DNA from 3 places in the Companilactobacillus sp. FL22-1 genome. Region 2 is predicted to be linked to each of the others. Evidence: predicted binding sites of a transcription regulator. Region 2 holds the regulator's gene; each other region holds the start of a gene.

Region 1 (6,686 bases), on a different contig from region 2:
CTTTTTTAAGACTAGCAGCATTTTCACCGGCAATCTTTCCAAAAATCAAATCTTCGGCTAGGTTACTACCACCGTTATATTGGCGTCCCATTAAACTACCCAATTCACCGGCAGCGTATAAATGAGGGATCACCGTATCGTCATTATCCAGCACCTCAGCTTGAGAATTATGAACCGGACCTCCTTGAGTATTCAATAATCCTTGTACCATGGCCAAAGCGTAGTAAGGACCATCATCAAAGGCACTCAAGGTATCAGCGTCACGGTTAAAGGCATAGTCATGCTTTATTTCAGCAAAGTGGTTGAAGTCCTTGATTGTTTGACTAAGTTTTTCAACTGTGACATCGAGGACTTTTGCTAAAGCAGTCAGGTTGTCAGCTTTAACAACTGAGTCTAAAAATTCTGGGTAAGGGGCGTCTTTATCATTAGCTAATTCATCGTACTTCTTTTGGTCGAAGATAACGAACGGATGACGTTGAGCCAAAGGAATCCGCCAGTTTCCGTGATCTTGAATGTGTCCGTGACGGTGCATCTCATTTTCATCGAAGTAGCGAGTACCATCATCGCCAACAACGATTAAACTGCCTTGATGGAAAGCGGGCCAATCGAATGGTAAGAATTGTGAACGTTGACCGGCTTTAGGTTTTGGCGTGAGTCCATGGAAAATGCCATATGATTCGTAATTATTCATATTATAGAGTTTAGCACCAACTTCACTGGCCATTTTAATGCCGATACCCTTGTTGTAGAGTGAGCCAATAGGATTGAGGCTAGTTTCGCCTAAGTAGTTCTCGACCATTTGCGGATTGTTTTCAAAGCCACCTGTTGCCATAACGATGCCGTTCTTAGCTTGGACGTTCAATAGTTGACCGTTACGCTCGATTTGGACACCAACAATGGCGTGATTCTTAGGATCTTGTATCAAGTGTTTGGCTGGCGTATGGTACAAGACATCAATTTGATCGGCTCGGTTGAGGACTTGTTGACGAAGATTTTTCCACAGTGCCGAGTCAGCTACTCCTTCGTGGACTGCGACTAGTTCATGAGTCTTTTGACCACGGAATTCGGGGTATTCATGTGCCATGAAGTACAAGGCTTTTGAGACTGGTGAATCGGGATGTTTACCCATAATAAAAGGCGTTACGCCTAAATATTTACTCAAATAATTAGGAATTTGATAGAGACCTTGAACAAAAGTATCCATTAAATCGTGATCATATGACAAAGGGAAAGCTAAATCTTCGTAATACTTACGTAAATCTTCAAGATCATCACCAGATGAAATAACTTGTCCTGCATAACGGGTATTACCACCTTCGTGACCTTCGGGTGCTGAGTCAGTAATGAGAACTTTGGCTCCGTTATCTGCGGCAAAACGAGCTGCCGAAGCTCCAGCACCACCGAATCCTAAGACAATCACATCATAAGTTGCGTTCCATTTTAAATTTGAATCTGCAAACATTTCACTCACTCCATTTCCTCTCAATGTTATGATTAATATAACTCTAAATATAATCATTGTGAATAAGTTCTCATTATTGAAAACGACATGTTTCACTGCTATAAAGAATTTAGAAACGAATTGAGGAAGTATCATGGGACTAATCAATAAGAGTTATTATGCGTTAGGAACGGTCATAAATTTATCAGTTGCGACGCCTGCCACCGAAAATGATTTGGAGGCGGGGTATAACTTGATTCAGCGTTTTGAAGATAAGTTGACTGTCAATCGAACTAAATCAGAGGTCATGTCGATCAATGACAACGCCGGGATCAAAGCAGTCGAGGTTCCTGTGGATACATATGCTCTGATTAAGGAAGCTGTCTTGGTCAGTCGCAAACATCTAGGGTTCAATGTCGCAATTGGACCGTTGGTTAAATTGTGGAAAATTGGCTTCAAGGGTGCTAATAAACCAACAGATGCAGCTATTCAGGAACGCCTAAAAATTATTGATCCAGAAAAAATCCTTCTTAATGACCAACAGCACTCAGTCTTTTTGTTGGAAAAGGGTATGGAGATTGATTTGGGCGGAATCGCTAAGGGTTATATCGCCGATTGTATTAAAGCGTTGTGGCAAAAACGTGGTGTAGAAAGTGGCATCATTGACTTAGGTGGCAATGTCTTATTAGTTGGACCAAGCCAGCACGCTGACAAGTTGTGGAATATTGGGGTTCAAAATCCAACTGCACCAAGGGATGTATCGTTAGGTGTGATTCAAACTAAGGCAAAGTCGATTGGGACGTCTGGAATTTATGAACGGAAGTTAGTTATCGATGGTCACGAGTATCACCACATGTTTGATTCCAAGACCGGTTATCCGATCAGTAATAATCTGGCCAGTGTCACGATTGTGAGTGATCGTTCAATTGATGGCGAGATTTGGTCTACTATTGGCTTTTATCAAGGCATGGAAAAAGGAGCTGCTTTGATAGAATCGCAACCTGGAATCGAGGCTATTTTTGTGACTAAAGATTTGCAGACGCATGTGACTAGTGGCCTGTTGACGAGCTTTCATTTAATATAATTTTTGTACATAAAAGCGATTACAAAATTATATTGATTTTATTCGTGAATCATTTTACAATGTACTTGAGAATATATAGAAAATGGGATGATGATATGAATAAGTTTATTGCTATTGTTGGAACCAATGCCAGTCAATCAACTAATCGGGAATTGCTAAAATATATGCAAAGACATTTTCAAGATCAAGCTACGATTGAGATAGTTGAAATTGCAGGCTTTCCAATCTATAAGAAGAGTGCTGATCAATACATTCCTGAGGGAATCAAAAAAATTGCTCAACGAATCGAGGCTGCTGATGGAGTGATAATTTCAACGCCAGAATATGACCATTCGATTCCCGCCGCTTTGACTAGTTTCTTAGCCTGGTTATCGTATGAAATCCATCCCTTTGTCGATAAGCCAGTAATGATCACCGGTGCTTCGTACGGTTCGTTAGGATCATCAAGAGCCCAAGCTCAGTTGCGTCAGATTTTAGATTCACCTGAACTAAAAGCTCGGATCATGCCTAGTTCTGAATTCTTATTAGGCCATTCATTACAAGCGTTTGACGATAAAGGAGATTTAAAAGATGTTCAATTGGTTGAACAATTGGATGGTCTCTTTAAAGACTTTGAACAGTTCGTTAATATTTCCAAAGAATTGAATCATGCCCATGACATCAACAAGAAAAAGGCTGAACAATTCTCCTGGGACAAAGATTAGAGGGAAAACGATGAAATTTGTTGGAATAGCAGGATCGATTGCCGATCAATCATATAATCGAATGTTACTACAATTTATGGAAAAACATTTTGCAGGAGTTGCTGATATCGAATTGTTGAATATCAATGATGTACCGATGTTCAATGAAGATGATGATCAAACAAACAGTGAAGCAATTCAAAATTTATGCCGCAAGATCAGTGCTGCTGACGGAGTTATCATGGCCACACCAGAACACAATCATACCGTCACGTCAGCGTTAAAGAATGTGATCGAATGGCTATCTTATGAAGTTCATCCTTTGGATGGCAAGCCAGTGATGATCGTTGGAGCCTCATATCATAATCAAGGTTCTTCCAGAGCACAATTACACTTACGTCAGATTCTTGAGGCACCCGGTGTCAACGCTATCGTTATGCCAGGGAATGAATTTTTGTTAGGAAATGTTAAAGAAGCTTTTGATGAAAATGATGATTTAAAGGATCAACGAACGATTGATTTTCTACAATCAACGTTAGAAAAATTTGTTAAATTTGCGAAGGTGATTAATATGATGGGACAAACAAATGGATACGAAGATGAAGATTTAAGTGGTAAGAAAGGAACAGACACTACTGTTCAAGGTATCGATATGAATGCTGATGATTGGTTGGATCAGGCTGCTAAAAAGGTCAATGCAGTTGACGGCAATACTTACGTTAAATTAGATAGTGGTTTATTGACAGTTAATCAATTGAATTACTTCCTCAAGACGATTCCAATTGAATTGACTTATGTCGATGAGAATAATCAATTTATTTATTACAATAAATTCTTGCCAACTGAAAAGATGTTAGCTAAAAGAACTCCTGATCAAGTGGGTGATGGTTTAGATAAAGTTCATCCAAGCATCGAACGTGTCATCACACATGTTAAGCAAGTTATCAACGCTCTAAGAACTGGCGAAACGGACTTAGTTTCAATGCCTGTCCCTGGTGGCGACGAAGAAAAGCATCATGTTATGCATTATTACAAAGCAATGCATGATGAAGAAGGCAACTACAAAGGTGTTAATGAGTGGGCCGTCGATCTAAAACCAATCGTTGACGAATATCTCAAAGCTACCGGTCAAAAGTTAGTTAAGGATCCAGATGCTAAATTAGATGCAACTTCCGGTGCTTCTAAGAAACCAGAAGTTAAAACCGAAACAGTCGATGCTACAACGAGTGCTTCAAAGCACTAAATCAAAACGAATTAATGATAATTGTCTGATTTTATTCGAATTAATATTGAAAAAAATGCAAAAAAAAACAGCCTGTCTGGGGGGACGGGCTTGTTTTTTTTGTTACACCATGCGTGTAACGGCATTACCAGTAGTGTCAGGGAAAAGATATGAATGCTTGTGAGGTTTCCATATTATTGTCAAATAGAGAGGGATTTGAGGGATTTGTTAATTAATTTGTTAATTAATGAAAGCATTCAAAGTAAATTATTGTAATGGGATACGCATTTGAGGGTGTGAAAGAAAATTGATTGAGGGGGGCAATCTTCTTTCAGAATGCGTTAAGCATAAGGTAAGCAGTATGAGGATGTACCGCTTATCTTCATTAAGAGTTAAAAAAAGGAAGAAATAGCATTTACATATCTTTGTCCCTTTCACAGTTATTAATATACCACATATGTTTAAACAGAAAGATTCATATTTGAAAAAATTTCTTTTATAAATCTGATTCAAGCCTAAACATTAAAAAATGGCAAAAAAAAACTAGCTCATCTTGGGGGGACGGGCTTGTTTTTTTTACTACAAGAATGTGTAGCAGCATTACCAGTAGTGTCGGAGGTAAGACATGAACGCTTGTGAGATTTCCAAATTGTCAAATAGAGAGGGATTTGTTATTAATGAAAGCATTCAAAGTAATTATTATAATGGGATACGCCTTGAAAGGAAATTGATTGAGGGGGGCAATTTTCTTCCAGGCGAGTAAGCTTTTTAAGATTAACGATATGAGGATGTACCGTTAACTACATTAAGAGTTAAAAAAAGAAGGAATTTGCATTTTTCATATCTCTACCTCTTTCACGATTACAATATACCACAGGTGTTTAAACAGTGTAACTCAATTTTGATAAAAATATTTATTTATAATTAAACACACAAATTCTACTATTTGTGCAATTATAATGGTAACCTAGTTTTTTCGGCGCCTGTATACTTAATACACAGATATAGAGAAAATGAGGAATAACGTTACGCAATTATAATTAACATTCAAATATTTATAATCCAGATATATTTTTTTAAATAGTATGTAAACGCTTTAATTATGTTAAAATGTTAACTATAATGTAAATATAACGTAAAAAAGGTGGCTACAATTATGAAAGTTAGTATCGTAGGTTGTACACATGCTGGAACATTTTCAGCAATGAACATTTTAAAGGAGCATCCAGATTGGGAAGTCTCCGTCTTTGAACGTAATGATAACCTTTCATTCTTATCATGTGGGATTGCTTTGTGGGTCAGTGACCGTGTTTCAGACCCTAATAAGATGTTTTATGCTAGCCCAGAAGCTTTGACAGAAATGGGTGCTCACATGCACATGCAACATGATGTAACTAACATTGATTTTGACGCTAAGAAATTATCAGTTAAGAACTTAGTTAGCGGCGAAACCTTTGAACAGCCTTATGACAAATTAGTTATTACAACTGGTTCTGCTCCAATCGTTCCACAAATTCCTGGAATTGATTCAAGTCGAGTAAAACTCTGCAAGAACTGGACTAACGCTACAGAATTAAAGGAAAATGCTTCTGATATTAAGAGCGCAATCGTTATCGGTGCTGGATATATTGGTGCCGAATTAGCAGAAGGCTATTCAACACTTGGTAAAGAAACAACCTTGATCGATGCTTTGCCAGATGTTTTAGCAAAGAACTTAGATCCAAATATGTCAGCAGTAGCAGAACAAGATTACCGTGATCACAACGTTACATTGGGCTTGAATGAAAAAGTTCAATCATTCGAAGAAACAGATCACAGCGTTATTGTTAAGACTGATAAGAACTCATATGAAGCCGATATTGCCGTTATGTGCGTTGGTTTCCGTCCTAATACTGATATGTTCTCAGATCAATTTGAAACATTACCAAATGGAGCTTTGATTGTTGATGAATATATGCACACAAGTAAAGCAGACGTCTTCTCAGCCGGAGATGCCGCTTCAGTCTTCTACAACCCAACTCAAGACAATCAATACATTCCATTAGCAACTAACTCCGTACGTCAAGGTATTTTAGTAGGTAAGAATATCGAAAAAGATACCGAAGCATACATGGGTACACAAGCAAGTTCAGCTGTTGAATTGTTTGGCAGAACATATGCTGCCAGTGGCTTGACAAAAGTTCACGCCGAAGCTTTAGGCAAGAAAGTTGAAACAGTTTCATTGGAAGATAACTACCGTCCAGAATTCATGTTGAC
Region 2 (6,686 bases):
TCTTCAATTCTGTACTTACGTTCTTTCAATTCCGTTTCAGTAGCAGCACCAACTTTAACAACGGCCACACCACCAGCTAATTTAGCTAGACGTTCTTGAAGCTTTTCTTTGTCAAAGTCTGAAGTTGTTTCACTGATTTGTTTCTTGATCAATTCAACACGTTCACTGATAGCATCTTTGTCACCAGAACCTTCAACAATAGTTGTGTTGTCCTTTGTAACTGTAACTTTACCAGCTTGACCTAATTGGTCCATAGTTGTGTCTTTTAGTTCAAGGCCAAGATCAGAAGTAATAACTGTACCACCAGTCAATGTAGCGATATCTTCTAGTTGAGCCTTACGACGGTCACCAAAACCAGGAGCCTTAACAGCAACAACGTTGAAAGTACCACGAATCTTGTTCAATACAAGTGTTGGCAAAGCTTCACCTTCAATATCATCAGCAATGATCAAAAGTGCTTTACCTTGTTGAACAATCTTTTGTAGCAATGGCAAGATATCTTGGATATTTGAAATCTTCTTGTCAGTAATCAAGATATAAGGGTTATCAAGGTCAGCTTCCATCTTATCGTTGTCTGTAACCATGTATTGTGAAATGTATCCACGATCGAATTGCATACCTTCAACAACGTCAAGTGTTGTATCAATACCTTTTGATTCTTCAATTGTGATAACACCATCGTTACCAACTTTTTCCATAGCGTCGGCAATCAAATTACCAACTTCTGGGTCAGCTGAAGAAACTGAAGCTACTTGAGCAATATCTTTCTTACCTGAAACTTTGTGTGAAATATTGTGAAGTTCGTCAACAGCGGCGTTTGTAGCCTTTTCGATACCTGTTCTGATACCAACAGGGTTAGCACCGGCTGTAACGTTCTTCATACCTTCTTTAACGATTGCTTGTGTTAAAACAGTAGCTGTAGTAGTACCGTCACCAGCAATATCGTTAGTCTTTGAAGCTACTTCGGAAACTAACTTAGCACCCATGTTTTCGAAGTGGTCTTCCAATTCAATACTCTTAGCGATTGTTACACCATCATTTGTGATTTCTGGTGAACCATAGCTCTTTTCAAGAACAACGTTTCTACCTTTAGGTCCGATTGTTGTCTTAACTGTGTCAGCTAGTTTGTTAACACCATCTAGCATCTTTGAACGTGCATCTTCTGAAAATTTAATTTCTTTAGCCATTAATTTTCACACTCCATAATTTAAAATATATTTTTTCTTGTTTAATTTCGATTAATCAACGATTGCCATGATATCTTTTTCATGAAGGATCAAATATTCGTTATCTTCGTATTTAACTGTTGAGCCTGAGTACTTGTCAAAAAGAACTTTGTCACCCTTTTTAACGTTCATTGGCAACTTAGTACCATTATCAGCAACTAAGCCTTCACCAACGGCAACAACCTCTGCTGTTTGAGGCTTTTCTTTAGCGTTGTTTGCTAAAACAATGCCACCGACTGTCTTTTCTTCTTCTTTATCGACTGTTACAATGACTCTATCTCCAAGTGGTTTTAACAATTTAAATACCTCCAATATATTACCTTAATGTTTTTTTAGCACTCAACTATCTGTTGTGCTAATCACAAGTTTTATATTAACATTATATTGTGAAGTTGCAAGTATTTACCTTTAAAAAAATGGAGGAAATTATGTCCTATCGTACAAATCAGTTTTTCACATTGCTGGCCTATATTTTGTTGCTGTCAGTTGGTAGTTTTTTATCGATCCTCAAAATAACTGGCACAGCATATTTTGCCACAATCACCGTTGCGGCTTTGGTCGTTACTGGAATCATGATGTATTTGGTCAAACAAAGTGGTCCATTAGAGTTTGAGAAAAAAACTGACCTGAATCATGCTCTCCAATGGATAATTATCGGAACCTTGGGGGCATTGGTCGTTCAATTTGGAATTGGCTTTGCGGATAAATTAATTTTTCACGTCAGTACAGAATCACAAAATACGCTCAACTTGTTATTGATGGTCAAAGCTTATCCATATTACTTTCTTTACGTTATGATTGCCGCCCCTATCATGGAGGAGATCATCTTCCGGCGCGTCTTCTTTGCTAACTTGATCAAACCAACTAATATTTACGTTGCTGCGATTATCGCTGCGTTTCTCTTTGCTTTTATGCATCAAGACACTCGGTTCTTAGTATATGTCTGTATGGGACTTTGGTTCTCATATGTTTACTACAAATCTCAAAATATTTATATCAGTGCCGGCAGCCATATCGTTATGAATGCAATTGTTTTAACTTTGCAGATCATCTAAAAAAAAGCCTACCGATTTTTCTCGGCGGGCTTTTTGTGTGTGTTTAAATTGTTTCTAACTACACGGAGTTTTCTCATCAGTCCCCACGTGTATAAGCTGCAACGTACTTGGCACGTTTTTCTTCGTCAAATTCCTTCTCACTTTTGGCAATAATGACGGTCGCAAGTGAATTTCCGACAACGTTAACGGCAGTACGTCCCATATCTACGAGACGGTCGATACCCGCAATGAAGGTCAAACCTTGCATTGGTACACCGATAGTCGATACTGTGGCTAGGAGTACAACAAACGATGCTCCAGGAACTCCGGCCATCCCCTTAGATGTTAACATCAATACCACCACAAGGGTAATTTGTTGCCCTAAAGAAAGGTGAATATTATACGCTTGAGCTAAGAATAAAGCGGCTAAAGATTGATAGATAGCAGAACCATCTAAATTAAAAGTATATCCGGTCGGAATAACGAAAGATACGATTCCCTTTGATGATCCATAGTCTTGCATCTTTTTCATCATCTTTGGTAAAGCAGCTTCCGAACTGGCAGTAGTAAAAGCTAACATAACTTCATTTTCGATGATCCTAAATAATTCATAAAATCTTACGTGGAATAAGTGTCCTACGGCAGCCATTATCACAAAGACAAAGAATGCCATCGTTGCGTAAGCTATCACGATAAAAAGTGCCAAAGGTTTCAAAGAATTGAAGCCCATTTCTCCAACTGTAACTCCAATCAAAGCACAGACACCAATCGGTGCTAAACGCATTACCCAGTTAGTAACTTTAAACATAACATTGGCAACGGCATTCAGCGTATCGGTGATAATTTGACCTTGCTTGCCGATTGAAGCTGTTCCTAATCCAAACAGAACTGAGAAGAAAATAATTGGTAACATGTCACCCTTACCGAGTGATGCAAAAATATTGGTTGGGATAATACTCATGAGAATCGACCAAATTCCCGAATGTTTAGCTGTTTTGGCAGTAGCAGCATATTGACTAATATCCGAACCTTTTAGGCTGTGAATATCAATATATGTACCAGGATGCGTAACATTAGCAACTAAAATACCAATAATGATCGCTAATGTTGTCATAATCTCAAAATAAACTAAAGTCTTTAAACCGATCCGACCTAATTTTTTGATATCGCCCATATTGGCAATACCCACGGTCAAACAGGAGATAACAATTGGCAAAACAATCATTTGAATCATTGAGATAAACATAGTCCCAATGTTCTGCATTACTTGAATGGCGGCTTTATTTTGATAAAAAATTTGTCCTAAGACAATTCCCAAGATCAGGCCAATAATAATTTGCCACCCTAAACTGACTCGAAAAAATCGTTGTTTCTGCAATTTTAAGTCCCCTTTTTTGAAATCTTAATTTTAATTATAGATGACTTTTTAAAGAATGGGGAATTGTTAACGGTTCCAAATTAAATATTTTTTTATTTTATTAAAATGTACGAACTAAATAAATAGTCTTTACCAAGATAGTTCTACTTTTGCTTAAATTTTCATTAAAAAAATACAGAATATACGGATTTATTTTTCCGCTATTCTGTATTGATGAACGATTTTTAGTTTTTTTCTTAAAATTGAGTTTACTTTTCGCCAGATTCTGAAGCGATGATATCCAAGTCACCTGACAAAGTCCAAGCATCAACTGTGGCTGGAACAATCAAGTGGATACCCTTCTTCAAATCATAATCTTGGCCATCAACTGTAATCTTACCAGTACCATTTAGAACTGAGATCAAAGTGTATTTGCCAATTTGATGGTGAAGCTCAACAGGTTCTTTGATCTCCCAGTGATAAACTGAGAAGAATGGTGAAATTGGTGGTTGAACAAAGGTTGTGAACTTGTTTTGGCCGACTTGTTTGGATTCAATATCAAGTTGAGGATCTTTATGAGGCACGGTAATAGTATCCTCAGATTGTTTGATATGTAGATCACGTTTCTTTCCAGTAGTCTTATCAACCCGATCATAGTCATACAAACGATATGTTGTATCACTGCTTTGTTGGGTTTCTAAGACCATGATCCCCTTATTTAAGGCATGAACCGTTCCACTTGGTACATAGTAGAATTCGCCCGCCTTAACTGGGACTTTTCTCAAAAGATGATCCCAATCGCCTGATTCGATCATTTGGTCAAGTTCAGCTTTATTCTTAGCATTGTGACCATAGATCAAATATGAATTAGGCTCAGCATCGATGATATACCAGCATTCTGTCTTACCTAATTCATGTTCATGCTCAGCTGCATAGGCATTGTCTGGATGAACTTGAACTGAAAGACTGGCTTCAGCATCTAAGATCTTAGTTAACAAAGGAAAAACTTTGCCTTCTGGATTACCAAATAATTCGCTGTGATTTTTCCAAAGGTCATCAACATATTGTCCAGCAAATTCGCCATTTTCGACTTGTGATCTACCATGTGGATGTCCAGAAATTGCCCAACATTCACCAATCGTGCCATCAGGAATATCATAGCCAAACTTAGTTGCTAATTTTCTGCCACCCCAGATTTTTTCGTGGAAGACAGGTTTCAAGAATAATGGTTCACTCATTATAATTCCCCCCAAAGGATTTTAATTTGTTTCTTCTGTCATTGACTTATCACGGTCTAAGAAGAAGATCAACGTCTGCAATTCATTTGCCAAATCGACATAATGAACGCGGATACTACTTGGTACATTGATAATAACCGGTGTAAAGTTTAAGATACCGCGAACGCCAGCCTCGGCTAACTGATCAGCGGTCGTTTGGGCAGCGTTAGATGAAACTGTCAAAATGCAGACATCGATCTGTTGCAAGTTAAGTTGTTCTTTCAGTTCGCTAATATAGTAAACTGGTACGCCACTCTTAACTGTACCGACAATTTCCTTATTGATATCAAAAGCTGCCGCAATTCGCACATTATTAGTCCGAGAAAAGTTATAATTTAGTAAGGCGTTACCTAAATTACCAACTCCCACTAATGCGACGTTGGTTCGTTTATCTTGATTCAAGAGCTTCTTAAAGAAAGCCACTAAATCGTTTACATCGTAACCGTAGCCACGTTTCCCAAGTGCACCTAGATATGAGAAGTCACGTCTAATTGTAGCACTATCTATCTTGACCCCTTCTGATAATTCGCCAGAGGAGATTTTTTTTGTGCCTTCATCCTTGAGAAATTGAAAGTAACGATAATAAATTGGTAAACGCTTTATTGTTGCGTTTGGAACTGTTGTTTTTGTCATAATTTACCACCATATGTGTGTCATTTCACTAACATTTATAGTAAATAAAAATCCAAAAAAACGCAATACGTTAAACCTATAAAGGCACAAATTATTAATTAATGATAAAATTGTGAAGACATAAAGGAGTTATATTTTGATTTTATTACAAGCACAGAACATTACGAAAAATTTTGGTACCAAAAAACTTTTTTCCAATGTCAGTTTTGAAATCCAAGACAATAGCCGAATCGGTTTAGTTGGACGTAACGGCGTTGGAAAATCTACTTTGCTGAAGATCATTTCAGATCAAGAAAGTTATAACAGCGGCAATATTGCGTTGAAAAAAGACACCAATATTGGCTATTTAGCACAGGATTCAGGTCTGAACAGCGATAATCAAATTTTCTTAGAATTGGAAAAGGTATTTGACTACCTCAAAGAACAAGAAAAAAGGATGCACGCACTTGAAGAAAAATTAGCTGATCCTAATGCTGATGATTACGAAGATATCTTAAAACAATATGATCAACTACAAAATACTTTTCGCCAAGAAAATGGTTACGGTTATCAATCAGAAATCCGCAGTGTCCTAAAGGGCTTCGGTTTTGAGGAAGAAGTTTGGCAAAATAAAGTCTCGACGCTTTCTGGTGGTGAAAGGTCACGTTTAGCGATGGCTAAAATGCTCTTGGAACACCACGATATCTTACTCTTGGATGAACCGACCAACCATTTGGATATCAACACGGTTGAATGGCTAGAAAATTATTTAAAGGGCTATCGAGGTGCTCTAGTCATCGTCTCTCATGACCAGTACTTCTTAGATAAGGTCGCCAATGAGATCGTCGAGATCAATCAGCATTCCTCAACTCACTATTCCGGCAATTATAGTTTCTACCTGCAAGAAAAGAAAAAGAATCAAGACATTGCTTGGAAACATTATGAAGAGCAACAGGCTGAAATCAAGAAGGCCGAAGAGTACATTCAAAAAAATATCGTTCGTGCATCAACTACTAAGATGGCTCAAAGTCGTCGTAAAAAGTTGGAACATATGGATGTTTTGGAAAAACCTGGCAGTGACCAAGGCTCAGTCCACTTCTCATTCAATATCGATAAAGAAAGTGGTAATGACGTGCTTTTGGTTAAAGATGCAGCCATTGGCTATGATGATCAGATCATG
Region 3 (6,686 bases), on a different contig from region 2:
TGAAAATGTTCCACCTGCAGTCAGTCAATCATTCAGTGTTTTGATTCCTGCTTTGATTTTGATGTCACTCTTTGCATTGATTGCTGCATTACTATCAGGTCTATTCAATGCCGATTTGATCAATTTGATCAAGAATTGGATTCAAGAACCACTCAGAGGTTTCAACACAAGTATCGTCGGTTTCTGTGTCATTTACTTCTGTGCTAACTTCCTCTTTACTTTGGGTATTCACCAAACTGTTATTTCAGGTTCTTTGATGGACCCACTTGTTTTGATCAACATGAATCAGAATATGTTAGCTTATGCTCATCATGCAGCTATTCCTAACATCATCACAACTTCATTCGTTTCAAACTACGTACTAGTTGGTGGTTCTGGTTCAACTATTTCATTAATTATTGCTATTCTATTATTCAGTAAAGTTAAGTCTAGTCGAGACGTGGCAAAACTTTCATTGGCACCTGGTATTTTCAATATCAATGAACCTATGATCTTTGGTTATCCAATTGTCTTCAACCTACCTATGATGATTCCATTCGTCTTGTTCCCAGTGATTGGTGCTTTGATGGGTTACTATGCAACCTTGTTCGGCTGGGTTTCAAGAACCGTCGTCTTAGTTCCATGGACCACACCTCCACTGATTGGACCATATCTATCAACTGCAGGTGATTGGCGTTCAGTCGTACTACAAGTCATAATTTTGGCAGTCGGTGTTGCTTTGTATCTACCATTCATGAAGATCAGTGAACGTGTAGCCGCAAAACAAGCTGAAATGCACCGTGAAGAAGCTAAAGCCTAATTATGAAAATTTGGTTTAGTTATTTAGCGGTAGCTGCTTTGATCCTCTTAGGATTATTCGATCTAGTGAATTTTGGCTTAAATCTTACGACTGTCAGTACCTTTGTTGTAGCTATTTTGTTTATCGTTGAGTTAAGAAACAAGTTGGCTACTAATAAGAAAAAATGATGAAAAATCTCACATTAATTTGTGGGATTTTTTTGTTATATGAAAGTAAAGCTTCTATAATCCATAGTGGGCAAGGTTATTAAGTAAATTCCATCTTATCAAAATAAAGCTTTTATATGATTTATATAATGAACCTTAGAATGGAGGGATACGCACTTATATCAGTTTCCACTGTTAACCATGTGTATACACATGTTCACAAAACCTACACACGTTGGCAATTCTGTGACTTTATTTAAAGAAAATGTGATTTTAATCACAAAATTTGGTTGTTTTAAATGTCTGTAAGCGTTACCATAAAAATGAAATCAAACAAAGGAGAAAATGATAATTATTTCTTGAGCGAAACGAACCACTTTATAAGTTAGGGGATGTTTTAGATGAAGAAAAGTTTATCTAAGTCAGCTTACGGTGGCATATCTGGAGAAAAATATGTACCGTATGTGACTGATCAAGATAATCATGGCGGCAATTCTGTGGTCATGATTATGGGTGCCATCTTGGCAGTTATCTTTGCCGCTTCGACAGCTTATTCAGGAATGAAGGCTGGATTGACGGTTGCTGCTGGTATTCCAGGGTCAATTATTGGTTCTGGTTTGATTGCGGCTTTTGCCAAGAAGAAAGGTATCCTGGGAAAAAATCTCATGCAAGGAATGTCCAGTGGTGGTGAATCCATTGCCAGTGGGATGATTTATGTTCTACCTGCAATTATTATCATTGGTGGACGCGTCAATTTTATCTCTGGGGTTTTTGTCGGAGCCTTAGCGGTACTCTTTGCAATTGGGACGGCCTCCTTAGTTCAAAACTATTTGGTTGTTGAAGAGCATGGCAGGCTGGTATATCCAGAATCAATGGCTATCTCGGAAGCCTTAGTTGCTTCTGAAGCTGGTGGTGATTCTCTGAAATTTATGGGGATCGGTTTTGGAATCGGTGGTATTTTGACACTTTTGACGACGCAAGTATTTGGCTGGGTCAATAGTACGATCACCTACATCGGTAACTCGTTTTATCGTTGGAAGATGTCGACCGAAGTTAATCCAATGTTAGCCGGAATTGGTTTCGTAGTCGGGCTAGATGTTGCTTTAACGATGTTTGCTGGGTCGATTCTTTCTAACTTTGCTATTACGCCATTGATTGCTAATTTTACGCAAATGGCTGGGAATCATGCTAAAGACTGGAATGATGTTTCCATCGCGGTTAACCAGATGGGTGTCGACCAAGTTGCCGGTTCTTATTCGAAATATATCGGTGCCGGGATGATGCTCTGTGGTGGTATCGTTGGTGCGGTTAAATTGATTCCAGTTATCGTTACTTCAATTAAGAAAACTCTTAATGCCAGAAACAGTGGTGGTGACGATCGCAATATGCTAGGTATTTGGTCTTTAGTTATCGCTGTTATCGCTATCTTCGTTGTTGGTTTCTTTATTTCTGGCAATATCGCCATGGCCTTTGTTGGTGGTATTTTAGCTTTGATTTTAGCTCTATTATTCGTTATCGTTTCAGCACGTTTAGCTGGTACGATTGGCTGTTCTAACGCTCCAGTTTCCGGTATGACAATTGCTTCATTAGTTATTATGACTTTAGTCTTTGTCATTTGTGGCTGGACTAGCAATGCACATAATCAAACACTATTACTATTCGGTGTCTTCATCGTTACAGCTATTTCTGTTGGTGGTGCCTACATGCAGACACAAAAGGTTAACTATATTATCGGTGGTAACAAGAATGAAATGATGAGATACTTCATGATTGCTGCCATGATTGGTGTCATTGTTGTAGTTGGTACTACAGTAATCCTTGAACCTCAACTTAAAATTACAGGTTCAAATCCACCATTTGGTATGCCTCAAGCTAACTTGATTGCTACATTGACGACCGGTATCATGTCTGGAAATTTGCCTTGGATCATGATCATCATCGGTGTCGTTATGGCCATCGTTTGTTGGATGTTAGGTTTATCAATTATGACGGTTGCTTTAGGATTCTATCTACCAATTTCCACGACTTCAATTATCTTAGTCGGTGCTTTGATCAAACTATTGATCGAAAAAGTTACGGCAGATAATGAACTCAAGGACAGACGTGTGCAAAGTGGTGTCAGTCTTTCATCTGGTTTAATCGCTGGTGGTTCAATTATTGGTTTGATTGGTATTATCTTGCACGTAACTGGTGTCTTGAGTGGCAAGATGCCATCCGGCTTTGCCGGCAGCAATGAAATGGGCTTGATCCTCTTGGCAGTCCTAGTAGTAAGCATTATTATTCCATTATTAAATATTAAAAAAGAAACAAAATAATTAAGGGGCGATAAAAATGGCAAAACGTCCACAATTGACTGAAGCAGATTTAAAGAAGATGGTTTTTAAAAAGAATCCGGCAGTAACTTTTGAAAGAAAAGCCGGTATCATTACCATCGTGCGTGAACAAGATCATCCGATTCAGAAGTTTTTCCGGAAGCTGCATGTCAGAATTCCTGAGAAAACTTATTTGGAATTAGACGAGTATGGCAGTTACGTCTTTACTAAGGTCAATGGTCATCGTAATGCCTACGAAATTGGTAAGGAACTGGCCGAAAAATTCCCAGATACTGACCAATATCGCTATACGAGATTAATTTTGTTTTTACAACAAATTGAGAATGTTGATCATCTAATTGAACGTGTATCATAGGTATTATAAAAATAAATTAATGGGGGATATTAAAATGACAGATCGTATCGAATTATCAGCTTGTACATCAATCATGGTAGGTAAGAAGGCTTCAATGGACGGAGCAACTTATATTTCCAGAAATGAAGACCGTCTCAATGCTATCTACAGAAAACGGATCATTGTACAACCTGCAGTTTCAGGACGTCACGAAACATATACTTCACCATATAATCAAATGACAGCACCTTATCCAGAAAGCGGCTATCGTTATACATCGACACTTGATGCCGATCAAAGTACCGGTCCTAATGAAGAAGATGGATTTAACGAAAAGAACGTTGGTATGAGTGCAACTGAAAGTGTTTATGCCAATGAAAAAGTTCTTGCCTTTGATCCATACGTTAAGAATGGACTAGCTGAAGACTCGCTTGCAACTTTAGTTTTGCCATATATCGATTCAGCTCGTCATGGAGTTGAATACTTAGGTAAATTGGTTGCTAAATATGGTTCAGCTGAAGGTAATGGACTTCAATTCAACGACAAGAATGAAGTTTGGTATATGGAAGTCGTAACTGGACATCAATGGGTAGCTGTACGTATCCCCGATGATTGTTATGCAGTCGCTGCTAACCAAGTAGCTATCCAAGATATTGATTTTAACGATCCTGACAACTACATGTGGGCTGATGGTATCCAAGAATTTGTTTCCGAACATGACTTAAACCCTGATTTTGATCGTTGGGATTTCCGTCATATCTTTGGTACAGATACTGAAAAAGATCATCACTACAACACACCTCGTGTATGGTTTGCCCAACGTTATTTGAACCCATCTGATGACACACAAGACCCAGAATCAGCTGAGCTGCCATTTATCAGAAAACCAGACCACAAGATTGCTGTGGAAGACATTCAATATATTTTGAAGTCACACTACAATGAAACAAAATATGATCCACTTGGTAGCGGCAGTGAACATGACAAGAAGACTTATCGTGCTATTTCACTATCACGTACAGCCAACTCCCATATCCTTCAAATGAGAGATTCAGATAAGAATGGAGCTGCTGGTGTTGAATGGACTGGCTTTGGTATTCCTAGCTTCTGTCCACAAGTACCATTCTTTACTAATGCTAATGACATTGATGAATCATACAGCTACACTCCAGAAAAGATGGACTTAAAGAGTGCCTATTGGATGTATGAAGCTTTGGCAATGGTAGTTGAGTCACACTACAAGGAATTCGTCGAACCTAACCTAGACTATCAAAAAGCTTTGTCAGAATGGGCACGCAGAAAGATTGCTGAAGTTGACAAGAAGGCTGTTACAATGTCAGGCGATGCTTTGACAGATTACCTTACAGAACAAAACCATGAGATTGTAAAACACTACAATGAAGAGACAATGGCACATTTGGCAGACTTAGTTACTCAAGGTACTGAATTGAGCAAATTGACTTTCAAGATGGATCCAAATCTTTAATTAAAAAAACTTAGGAAACAGGAGGGCCTAGTGATCAAATTTTGATTGCTAGGTCTTTTATTATCTGAAAATAATAATGATTTTAATATCTATTAATTGTAAAATTTAGTTAATGAAAAAAGTCACGAGGTATTGATTATGAAGGATATTCGTTTTAAAAGTGTCTTTGATATTATTGGTCCAGTCATGGTAGGACCAAGCAGTTCGCATACAGCTGGTGCAGCTAGAATTGGTAAAGTCGTGCATGATATTTTTGGCGAGCAGCCTGACAAAATAACTATCGACTTGTATGAATCTTTTGCTAAGACGTACCGTGGTCATGGAACTGATGTTGCTATTGTCGGTGGTTTGTTAGGGATGGAGCCTGATGATGAGCATTTGGCCGACTCTTTGAAGATTGCTTATGATCAAGGAATCAAAGTTGCTTTTGTTCCTAAGAGTGACAAAGTTGATCACCCTAATACGGCTAAGATTAATTTAGTGAAGGGTGATCATGAATTATCAGTTACCGGAATTTCTATTGGTGGAGGAAATATTCAAATCTCTGAAATCAATGGTTTCAAGATGTCGTTGAGTTTGGGAACGCCAACTTATATTACTGTTCATCAAGATATTGCCGGGATGATCGCAAAAGTTACCGATGTTTTTTCCCAATTTAAGATCAATATCGGTACGATGACTGTTACTAGAGCGGCTAAGGGTGAAAAAGCGATTATGATTATCGAAGTTGATGAGCGTCGTGATCGTCCAGAAATCTTAGCTAGATTGAAAGCTTTACCAAATGTTGATAATGCGACGTATTTTGAATAAGGGGATTGAAAAATGTTCTATACAATTAAAGAATTAGTCGAAAAAAGTGCTGATTATGATTCAGTCGCCGATTTAATGGTTCAAACAGAAATGGAAAATACTCAGCGCAGTAAAGAATTTATTCGCCAACAGATGGAACGTAACTTAGAGGTTATGGAAAAGTCGATTGAAGAAGGAGTCGCTGGTGTTAAATCAGTTACTGGTCTCACTGGTGGAGATGCCAAATTAATGGACGAGTATCTCAAAAAAGGTGATTTTTTGAGTGGTGAGCCTATCCTTGAGGCAGTTCGCAATGCTGTGGCCGTAAATGAAGTCAACGCTAAAATGGGCTTGATCTGTGCTACACCGACTGCTGGTAGTGCGGGTGTATTGGCTGGTGTTTTGGTTGCTAATCGTGACCGACTCCATTTAACTCGTGACCAACAAGTAGACTTCCTCTTTACTGCCGGTGCGTTTGGATTAGTAATTGCCAATAACTCTTCGATTGCTGGAGCTGAAGGTGGCTGTCAGGCTGAAGTTGGTTCAGCTGCTGCAATGGCATCAGCTGCTTTAGTTTGTGCCAAAGGTGGTACAGCTCAACAGGCAGCAGAGGCTATCTCAATCACGCTTCAAAATATGATGGGCTTAGTCTGTGATCCTGTCGCAGGCTTAGTTGAAGTTCCTTGTGTCAAACGTAATGCTTTAGGTTCCTCACAGGCGATGATTTCAGCAGATATGGCTTTGGCTGGAATCAAGAGTGTAATTCCAGTTGATGAAGTGGTTGAAGCAATGCATAAGG

What was found. The regulator Rex, encoded in region 2, represses fermentation and respiration genes when NADH is low (regulators of the CRP and FNR family bind a similar motif). The targets are predictions, from matches to a motif close to TTGTGAANTANTTCACAA.
Region 1: a site for Rex is predicted at 1,519-1,536, ahead of ACG72T_RS03855 (FAD-binding protein). Genes of this name have one in related genera too.
Region 3: a site for Rex is predicted at 1,211-1,228, ahead of ACG72T_RS03070 (OPT/YSL family transporter). Genes of this name have one in related genera too.

The regions. Positions count from the first base shown of each region.
Region 1 is NZ_JBINJY010000003.1:201,655-208,340, forward strand. Features, by position in the region: gene ACG72T_RS03855 (FAD-binding protein) at 1-1,462, opposite strand, end outside; gene ACG72T_RS03860 (FAD:protein FMN transferase) at 1,596-2,525, shown strand; gene ACG72T_RS03865 (NADPH-dependent FMN reductase) at 2,621-3,229, shown strand; gene ACG72T_RS03870 (NAD(P)H-dependent oxidoreductase) at 3,240-4,451, shown strand; gene ACG72T_RS03875 (FAD-dependent oxidoreductase) at 5,587-6,686, shown strand, end outside.
Region 2 is NZ_JBINJY010000009.1:69,414-76,099, reverse strand. Features, by position in the region: gene groL (chaperonin GroEL) at 1-1,187, opposite strand, end outside; gene groES (co-chaperone GroES) at 1,239-1,523, opposite strand; gene ACG72T_RS08820 (lysostaphin resistance A-like protein) at 1,655-2,281, shown strand; gene ACG72T_RS08815 (cation:dicarboxylate symporter family transporter) at 2,358-3,638, opposite strand; gene manA (mannose-6-phosphate isomerase, class I) at 3,887-4,855, opposite strand; gene ACG72T_RS08805 (redox-sensing transcriptional repressor Rex) at 4,877-5,527, opposite strand; gene ACG72T_RS08800 (ABC-F family ATP-binding cassette domain-containing protein) at 5,664-6,686, shown strand, end outside.
Region 3 is NZ_JBINJY010000003.1:47,974-54,659, forward strand. Features, by position in the region: gene ACG72T_RS03060 (PTS sugar transporter subunit IIC) at 1-799, shown strand, start outside; gene ACG72T_RS03065 (hypothetical protein) at 802-966, shown strand; gene ACG72T_RS03070 (OPT/YSL family transporter) at 1,347-3,260, shown strand; gene ACG72T_RS03075 (PqqD family peptide modification chaperone) at 3,295-3,633, shown strand; gene ACG72T_RS03080 (C69 family dipeptidase) at 3,668-5,098, shown strand; gene sdaAB (L-serine ammonia-lyase, iron-sulfur-dependent subunit beta) at 5,237-5,908, shown strand; gene sdaAA (L-serine ammonia-lyase, iron-sulfur-dependent, subunit alpha) at 5,921-6,686, shown strand, end outside.